2 regions of the Paenibacillus sp. FSL P2-0121 genome follow, and region 2 is predicted to be linked to the other one. Evidence: a T-box and tRNA genes for the amino acid it is inferred to sense, from the RefSeq annotation. Region 2 holds a T-box; the other holds one or more tRNA genes.
What was found. A T-box is a leader RNA that pairs with one kind of tRNA and senses whether it is charged. The one in region 2 lies ahead of trpS (tryptophan--tRNA ligase), so its partner is inferred to be a tRNA-Trp.

Region 1 (3,384 bases), 170 kb from region 2:
TTAAAGCGGTACGCGAGCTGGGTTCAGAACGTCGTGAGACAGTTCGGTCCCTATCTGTCGTGGGCGCAGGAAATTTGAGAGGAGCTGTCCTTAGTACGAGAGGACCGGGATGGACGTACCGCTGGTGCACCAGTTGTTCCGCCAGGAGCATGGCTGGGTAGCTACGTACGGACGGGATAAGCGCTGAAAGCATCTAAGCGTGAAGCCCCCCTCAAGATGAGATTTCCCAATTAGTAAGACCCCTTGAAGACGACGAGGTAGATAGGTTGGAGGTGGAAGTGCAGTAATGCATGGAGCTGACCAATACTAATCGGTCGAGGGCTTATCCTATACGTAGAATGCAGATTCGTTTCGGATTCAGTTTTCAGGCATCAAGCCTGGTATGAATATTCCCTGATAGCTCAGTTGGTAGAGCACTCGACTGTTAATCGAGTTGTCACAGGTTCGAGTCCTGTTCGGGGAGCCATATGGAGAGGTGTCCGAGTTTGGCCGAAGGAGCACGATTGGAAATCGTGTAGGCGCCACAAGCGTCTCGAGGGTTCGAATCCCTCTCTCTCCGCCACAAATTTTTAATTAGTATGGCCCGTTGGTCAAGGGGTTAAGACACCTCCCTTTCACGGAGGTAACATGGGTTCGAATCCCATACGGGTCACCAAATTTTCACTTGATTTATCCTAGTGGACTTTGGTACAATAACAATTGTTGTTTATGGAGGCTTAGCTCAGCTGGGAGAGCATCTGCCTTACAAGCAGAGGGTCGGGGGTTCGATCCCCTCAGCCTCCACCATAACACTTTCTTACTGACGCGGGGTGGAGCAGCCCGGTAGCTCGTCGGGCTCATAACCCGAAGGCCGCAGGTTCAAATCCTGCCCCCGCAACCAATTAACTTAAGCAATTATATCTTTTGGAACCGTGGTGTAGTTGGCCTAACATGCCTGCCTGTCACGCAGGAGATCGCGGGTTCGAATCCCGTCGGTTCCGCCATTTTCATCATGGCTCGGTAGCTCAGTCGGTAGAGCAGAGGACTGAAAATCCTCGTGTCGGCGGTTCGATTCCGTCCCGAGCCACCATTTATCATCACAAAAGAATGAGTGCCATGCCGGTGTAGCTCAATTGGTAGAGCAACTGACTTGTAATCAGTAGGTTGGGGGTTCAAGTCCTCTCGCCGGCACCATCCTTGGAGGATTAGCGAAGTGGCCAAACGCATCAGACTGTAAATCTGCTCACGTGAGTGTTCGGTGGTTCGAATCCATCATCCTCCACCAGTTTTTAGGGGCATAGTTTAAAGGTAGAACAACGGTCTCCAAAACCGTTGGTGTGGGTTCAATTCCTGCTGCCCCTGCCAAGTTCTTTCTAAAGTTTAATATGGCGGCCGTGGCGAAGGGGTTAACGCACCGGATTGTGGTTCCGGCATTCGTGGGTTCGAGACCCATCGGCCGCCCCATTTACTTTAAAATGAATAATGGCAACAATATCAACTTAATATGGCGACTGTGGCGAAGGGGTTAACGCACCGGATTGTGGTTCCGGCATTCGTGGGTTCGAGACCCATCAGTCGCCCCATTTTACTTTAAAATGTTATTGGGGATTAGCCAAGCGGTAAGGCAACGGACTTTGACTCCGTCACTCATAGGTTCGAATCCTATATCCCCAGCCATTTTATGCGGACGTGGCTCAGCGGTAGAGCATCGCCTTGCCAAGGCGAGGGTCGCGGGTTCGATTCCCGTCGTCCGCTCCAAGTTTTCATGGCGCCATAGCCAAGTGGTAAGGCAAAGCTCTGCAAAAGCTTTATCCCCAGTTCAAATCTGGGTGGCGCCTCCATTTAGTTCATATGTGCCGGCGTGGCGGAATGGCAGACGCGCTCGACTCAAAATCGAGTGGGAAACCGTGGAGGTTCGAGTCCTCTCGCCGGTATCTTAAAAAGGTTTGTAAGAATGCTTTTATAAGCAATCTTACAAACCTTTTTCTTTATGTCCTTGGGTTTACAGCAGTAAGCCGTTGAATAGAGAGTTTCTCTATTTCAACGGCTTTTTTTAATCTGATTAGTGATTAACCTGATTGATTATTAATGCGGAATGCTCGCGGGGTAAGACCTATTTCTCGTTTGAACATATTGCAGAATTGGGCATCGTTCACAAAACCTGCAGCAGCAGATACTTCAGAGATTTGCATCTGAGTATGACGTAATAGAGATTTTGCATAATCCAGGCGTTTTAACAGCAAATACCGCAGGGGTGAAGACCCGAAACGTTCTTTAAATAGATGGCGAAAACGATCGTAACTATATCCGGACATTTCTGATAGTGTTTCGACGGACAATTTATGGCGATAATGCTCATTCATATAATTAAGGACATATTGTACTCGATCTTCTGTTGGGGATTGATATCCAGAGGCACTAAGAAGCCTCATAAGATGGACGGTAATCTCGCTCATTTGTAGGTTTAGAAGCTCAGAGAATCCGTCTTGCTTGCGTGTAAACTCTGCTTTCATTCGCAGCAGGATTTGAAGAACGGTCTGATCTTTATCATCTTCATATACGCCGAGCAGATTACTCATATTGGGGTGTTCTGAGTGGAAGCCTACAAATAATACATTTGCATCCTCACGGTGGTGCTCGTCATGTTTATGATTGGGTGGCACAAGCGCGAAAGAAGAGGAGCGAAAATGGTAACTTCGTGGGCCAACATTGGTTGTCCCTACCCCCTGTAAATAATAGACTAGTTCGTAGCATTCATGCTGGTGTGGAGGGATATAAGTATTTAGCTCATGTGTGGCACTTACAATATATAGAACACGATCCATGATGATCCTCCAATACTTATGTTTTAGCCGAATCGTACAAAACAATGACCGAAATCATATAATTATTTTTAATAATATTTGTTATGATCGTATCAATAAATCCGAAAGTTCGCAACCTGACTGGCCATCTCGTTCGGAAATAAAGCGGATTATTAATAATAATGGTATTTTTATTGCTATTTTTGAGCCTAAACGTTAAGTTTATTACTTTTAATGATACTTTATTTGGAAAAAAGAGAATTTCCATTTGAACCGTGAATTATACAATGGGTGAAGATGGGATTCTGCGGATTACTAACCAACTAAAATTAGGGGTGGAATAGAGTAATGAATAAAAAAGTTCTTTCTTTGTTGTTATTAATGGTGATGGTTCTGGTCACAGCATGTGGGAATAACACGTCCAATAATGGTTCTTCAACGAATACTGGATCCAAAGCGGACGAAGGCGGAGAAACAGGTGCAGGGGATAAACTCAAGGTTGTATTGCTGATTCCGGGGACACTTGGGGATAAATCATTTTTTGATTCCGCTAATAACGGCTTGCAAAAGGTTAAGGATGAACTTGGTGCAGTAACAAAGG
Region 2 (3,384 bases):
GTTGTTCATGCCCGCCTTACACGAAACATCAAGCTTAAAGATATACACCATAATGCTGGTGAACGTTATATTGTAATCCCTACAATTTCACTTAAACGCTGGAACGTAGTTAAAGTGAAAAAAGACGGCAGCTATGACGTTGGACAGCTACTGAACAACCGCCTGGAATGGTTCAAACATGCGGTCTGCTCGAATCATCCCGCTGTCGAAATATCCAAGTCGCATCCAGATATTCAGTCCTTTCTATATTTCACCTCTTATGCGGTTGCCGAAGTGGAGGAGCTTCCTTCAGGATATATGGTGCGCTGGGGAGACGTTCGTTATTTACACCGCAAACAATACCCTTTTGTGGCTGTATTAGTTATGGATAACCAATATAAACCTTTAAATACTTATGTAGGCTGGCTTAGCAGTGATAAGCTCGACAAACGATTTTCCATCGACCCTGGTTCTTTACGATGAAACTGTAGACTTACTGAGAGATCTATTCTATAATCACAAAAAATCCCGGAGTATTTTATAATACTCCGGGATTCATTTTAGCAGACACGGAAAGGAAGGCTCTTAATGGGTAAAGGACTCTCACTTTGGTTCGCTTGTTCTTCTATTCTTATTCTCACTGCCGCTTCAATCGCGATCAGCTATAGCTTCTGGCTGGCACTTCTGCTTGGTTTTCTTTGCGTAATGAATATTGGCTGGGGATTTATCCTCAAAGCCAGAATTAGACGCAAACAGGAAAGCTTAAGCTCTGACTAAGATTAACGAGCTGGCAGAAAGCCCATCCGCTCTTTTACGCCATTCAACGTCTCAGCTGCAACAATACGTGCGCGTTCAGCACCTTCGGCAAGAATATCAGTGATCGCACCTGAACTGCGAATTTCATGATATCTTTGTTGCAAAGGCTCAAGTGTGGATACAACCACTTCCCCAAGATCCTTCTTAAAGCCACCATACATTTGTCCCTCATAACGATCGGCAATTTGCTGAAGGGACATTCCAGAACATTCCGAGTAAATACTCATCAAGTTACTAATCTCTGGCTTGTTAGCCGGATCAAAGATCACTTCACGTCCAGAATCAGTCGTTGCGCGGCTGATTTTTTTACGGATCACATCCGGCGAATCCAACAGGGCAATATAGCTGCCTGCATTCGGGCTGCTCTTGCTCATTTTTTTAGTGCCATCATCCAGAGACATAATGCGTGCGCCCACTTCAGGGATATACGGTTCAGGAATCGTAAAGAATTCGCCAAAACGGTTATTGAATCGGCCAGCTAAATCACGGGTCAACTCCAAGTGCTGCTTCTGATCTTCACCTACTGGCACAAGATCCGCATTATAAACAAGAATATCTGCTGCCATTAAAGAAGGATATACGAATAGGCCCGCGCCAACTGAATCCTTACCTGATGATTTATCTTTGAACTGTGTCATACGCTCAAGCTCGCCCATTGCCGTCAGCGTAGTCATGATCCAGCCCAATTCCGCATGCTGAGGCACATGAGACTGCATATATACATTCGAACGCACAGGATCAATTCCTGCCGCGATAAAGAGTGCAGCTACAGCTTCAGACTGCTCACGCAGTGCCGCAGGATCTTGAGCAACGGTGATCGCATGCATATCGACAACCATAAAGAAACATTGATGATCGTCTTGCAGCTTCACAAAATTTTTCAGCGCTCCGATATAGTTACCCAAAGTTAGAGAACCGCTCGGTTGTATGCCTGACATTACTTTTTTCAACATAATATAGACCTCCGTTAGATGTGATTTCCAATTTCCGAGAACGCAAAAAAAGCCTCATCCGCAAGGGACGTGAGACCGTGGTGCCACCCTTATTCGCTGCTTAACCTTTGTATAGTCAAAAGGAAACAGCCTTAGTCTTCCGTTAACGGGGAAGATCCGGCCGGTCTACTAGGGCATCTTGCTCCCGTTCAAGCGCGGCGCTCAGGGGTCCATTCATCAGGAGTGTCCTACCGGTTCGCATCAACCACCGGCTTTCTGAAGGTGCATTTCCTGTCTACTTGTCCCCGTCATCACATTCTCATCATAATTTAATGCCTTCATCATAGAACCATAAAGAGAAGTTGTCAAATCACTTAACCACTTCCGCATAAATCTGTTATGATAAGGTTATCCATGTTCTATTCGATTACAGTTACGATAAAGGAGCATATCTCATGAAACAGGTGACCAAAGGGCAGTGGGGCGGTTATGATACTTATATTTTGCACAGCCGCGAACTGGAAGTCACGCTTTTGCCGCGACTAGGAAACAACGTGATTTCATTGTTTGATGTAAAAGAACAACGGGAAATTCTGCGGCGGCCTGATGAAAGCGATCAAGCTTTCTTTATGCAAAAACCTTACCATTTTGGCATCCCGCTCTTAATTCCACCCGGAAGAATTCGTAAAGGAAAATTTCAATTCGAGGGTACAAGTTATCAATTTGACCAGAATACCGCTGGTGACAATCATATCCATGGTCTACACCGGACTCAATCCTGGTGTGTCAGCGATATTGAAGAAGACGAGGACGGTTGTGCAGTCACTACTGAATTCCTTACTGAAGATGATCCGCACTGGATGGAGCAATTTCCCATTCCACTCAAATTCGAAATGACATTCAGGCTTCAGGATGCCCGGCTCAGCCAGACTTTAAAGGTTACAAATCTCGGCGATCATCGTATTCCCTTTGGGATCGGCTATCACACCTGGTTTATGATCGATGGAGAACCTGAACGCTGGAATCTCAAGCTGCCCGTAAACAGCATTTATGAACTAAACGATGAATTGCTCCCTAGCGGCAATCTAATTCCACTTGGTGATCTAGATTCACTAAACTCTGGAATCAACCTCCAGGGAACTAATTTTGATACTGCTCTACGTATTGGTGACAAGCAGCCCGTAGAAGCCTTGCTATTACGCGATGATGGTTATGGTCTTCGTTATACAGCTGACGAGAATCATTTCCGTCACTGGGTCCTGTATACCAAAGGGCCGGCCGATCAATTTCTGTGCATCGAACCTTACACCTGGCTCCCGGATGCTCCTAACGTTTCCGATGACCCTTCCTTCACGGGCTTGCTGAAGGTAGAACCAGGTCAAAGTCTTGAGCTGTCCACTATGCTGGAAATGATCTATCCCGAGAATTAAAGCAGATATACATTATATCGGTCTTCCCTTGCGTTTACGTAAGAGAAGGCCGATTTTTTTGTGCGAGCTTAGTTATTTGGGCTTTCTACCCTTACTTTTAATCGACTAATAATTACCATCCTTAAAACCTTTCGATAGCATGCATGAATTAGCCTCTTAGCGCTCATACTATCTTCACAACGGGCGAAGGAGGTGACACACATGGGTCAAGCAGGTCAAGGTCGTAG

Region 1: it encodes a tRNA-Trp, which carries the amino acid that the T-box ahead of trpS (tryptophan--tRNA ligase) is inferred to sense. The anticodon was not compared.

What each region holds. Positions count from the first base shown of each region.
Region 1 is NZ_CP150245.1:6,079,435-6,082,818, reverse strand. It holds rRNA gene MKY54_RS26790 (23S ribosomal RNA) at 1-330, shown strand, start outside; tRNA gene MKY54_RS26785 (tRNA-Asn) at 391-466, shown strand; tRNA gene MKY54_RS26780 (tRNA-Ser) at 470-562, shown strand; tRNA gene MKY54_RS26775 (tRNA-Glu) at 581-655, shown strand; tRNA gene MKY54_RS26770 (tRNA-Val) at 711-786, shown strand; tRNA gene MKY54_RS26765 (tRNA-Met) at 804-880, shown strand; tRNA gene MKY54_RS26760 (tRNA-Asp) at 906-983, shown strand; tRNA gene MKY54_RS26755 (tRNA-Phe) at 994-1,069, shown strand; tRNA gene MKY54_RS26750 (tRNA-Thr) at 1,098-1,173, shown strand; tRNA gene MKY54_RS26745 (tRNA-Tyr) at 1,179-1,264, shown strand; tRNA gene MKY54_RS26740 (tRNA-Trp) at 1,271-1,344, shown strand; tRNA gene MKY54_RS26735 (tRNA-His) at 1,368-1,443, shown strand; tRNA gene MKY54_RS26730 (tRNA-His) at 1,487-1,562, shown strand; tRNA gene MKY54_RS26725 (tRNA-Gln) at 1,582-1,656, shown strand; tRNA gene MKY54_RS26720 (tRNA-Gly) at 1,663-1,737, shown strand; tRNA gene MKY54_RS26715 (tRNA-Cys) at 1,747-1,820, shown strand; tRNA gene MKY54_RS26710 (tRNA-Leu) at 1,835-1,913, shown strand; gene MKY54_RS26705 (AraC family transcriptional regulator) at 2,049-2,804, opposite strand; gene MKY54_RS26700 (BMP family ABC transporter substrate-binding protein) at 3,132-3,384, shown strand, end outside.
Region 2 is NZ_CP150245.1:5,914,221-5,917,604, forward strand. It holds gene MKY54_RS26075 (metal-dependent hydrolase) at 1-462, shown strand, start outside; gene MKY54_RS26080 (hypothetical protein) at 568-756, shown strand; gene trpS (tryptophan--tRNA ligase) at 759-1,745, opposite strand; T-box leader at 1,809-2,048, opposite strand; gene MKY54_RS26090 (aldose 1-epimerase) at 2,183-3,157, shown strand; gene MKY54_RS26095 (alpha/beta-type small acid-soluble spore protein) at 3,359-3,384, shown strand, end outside.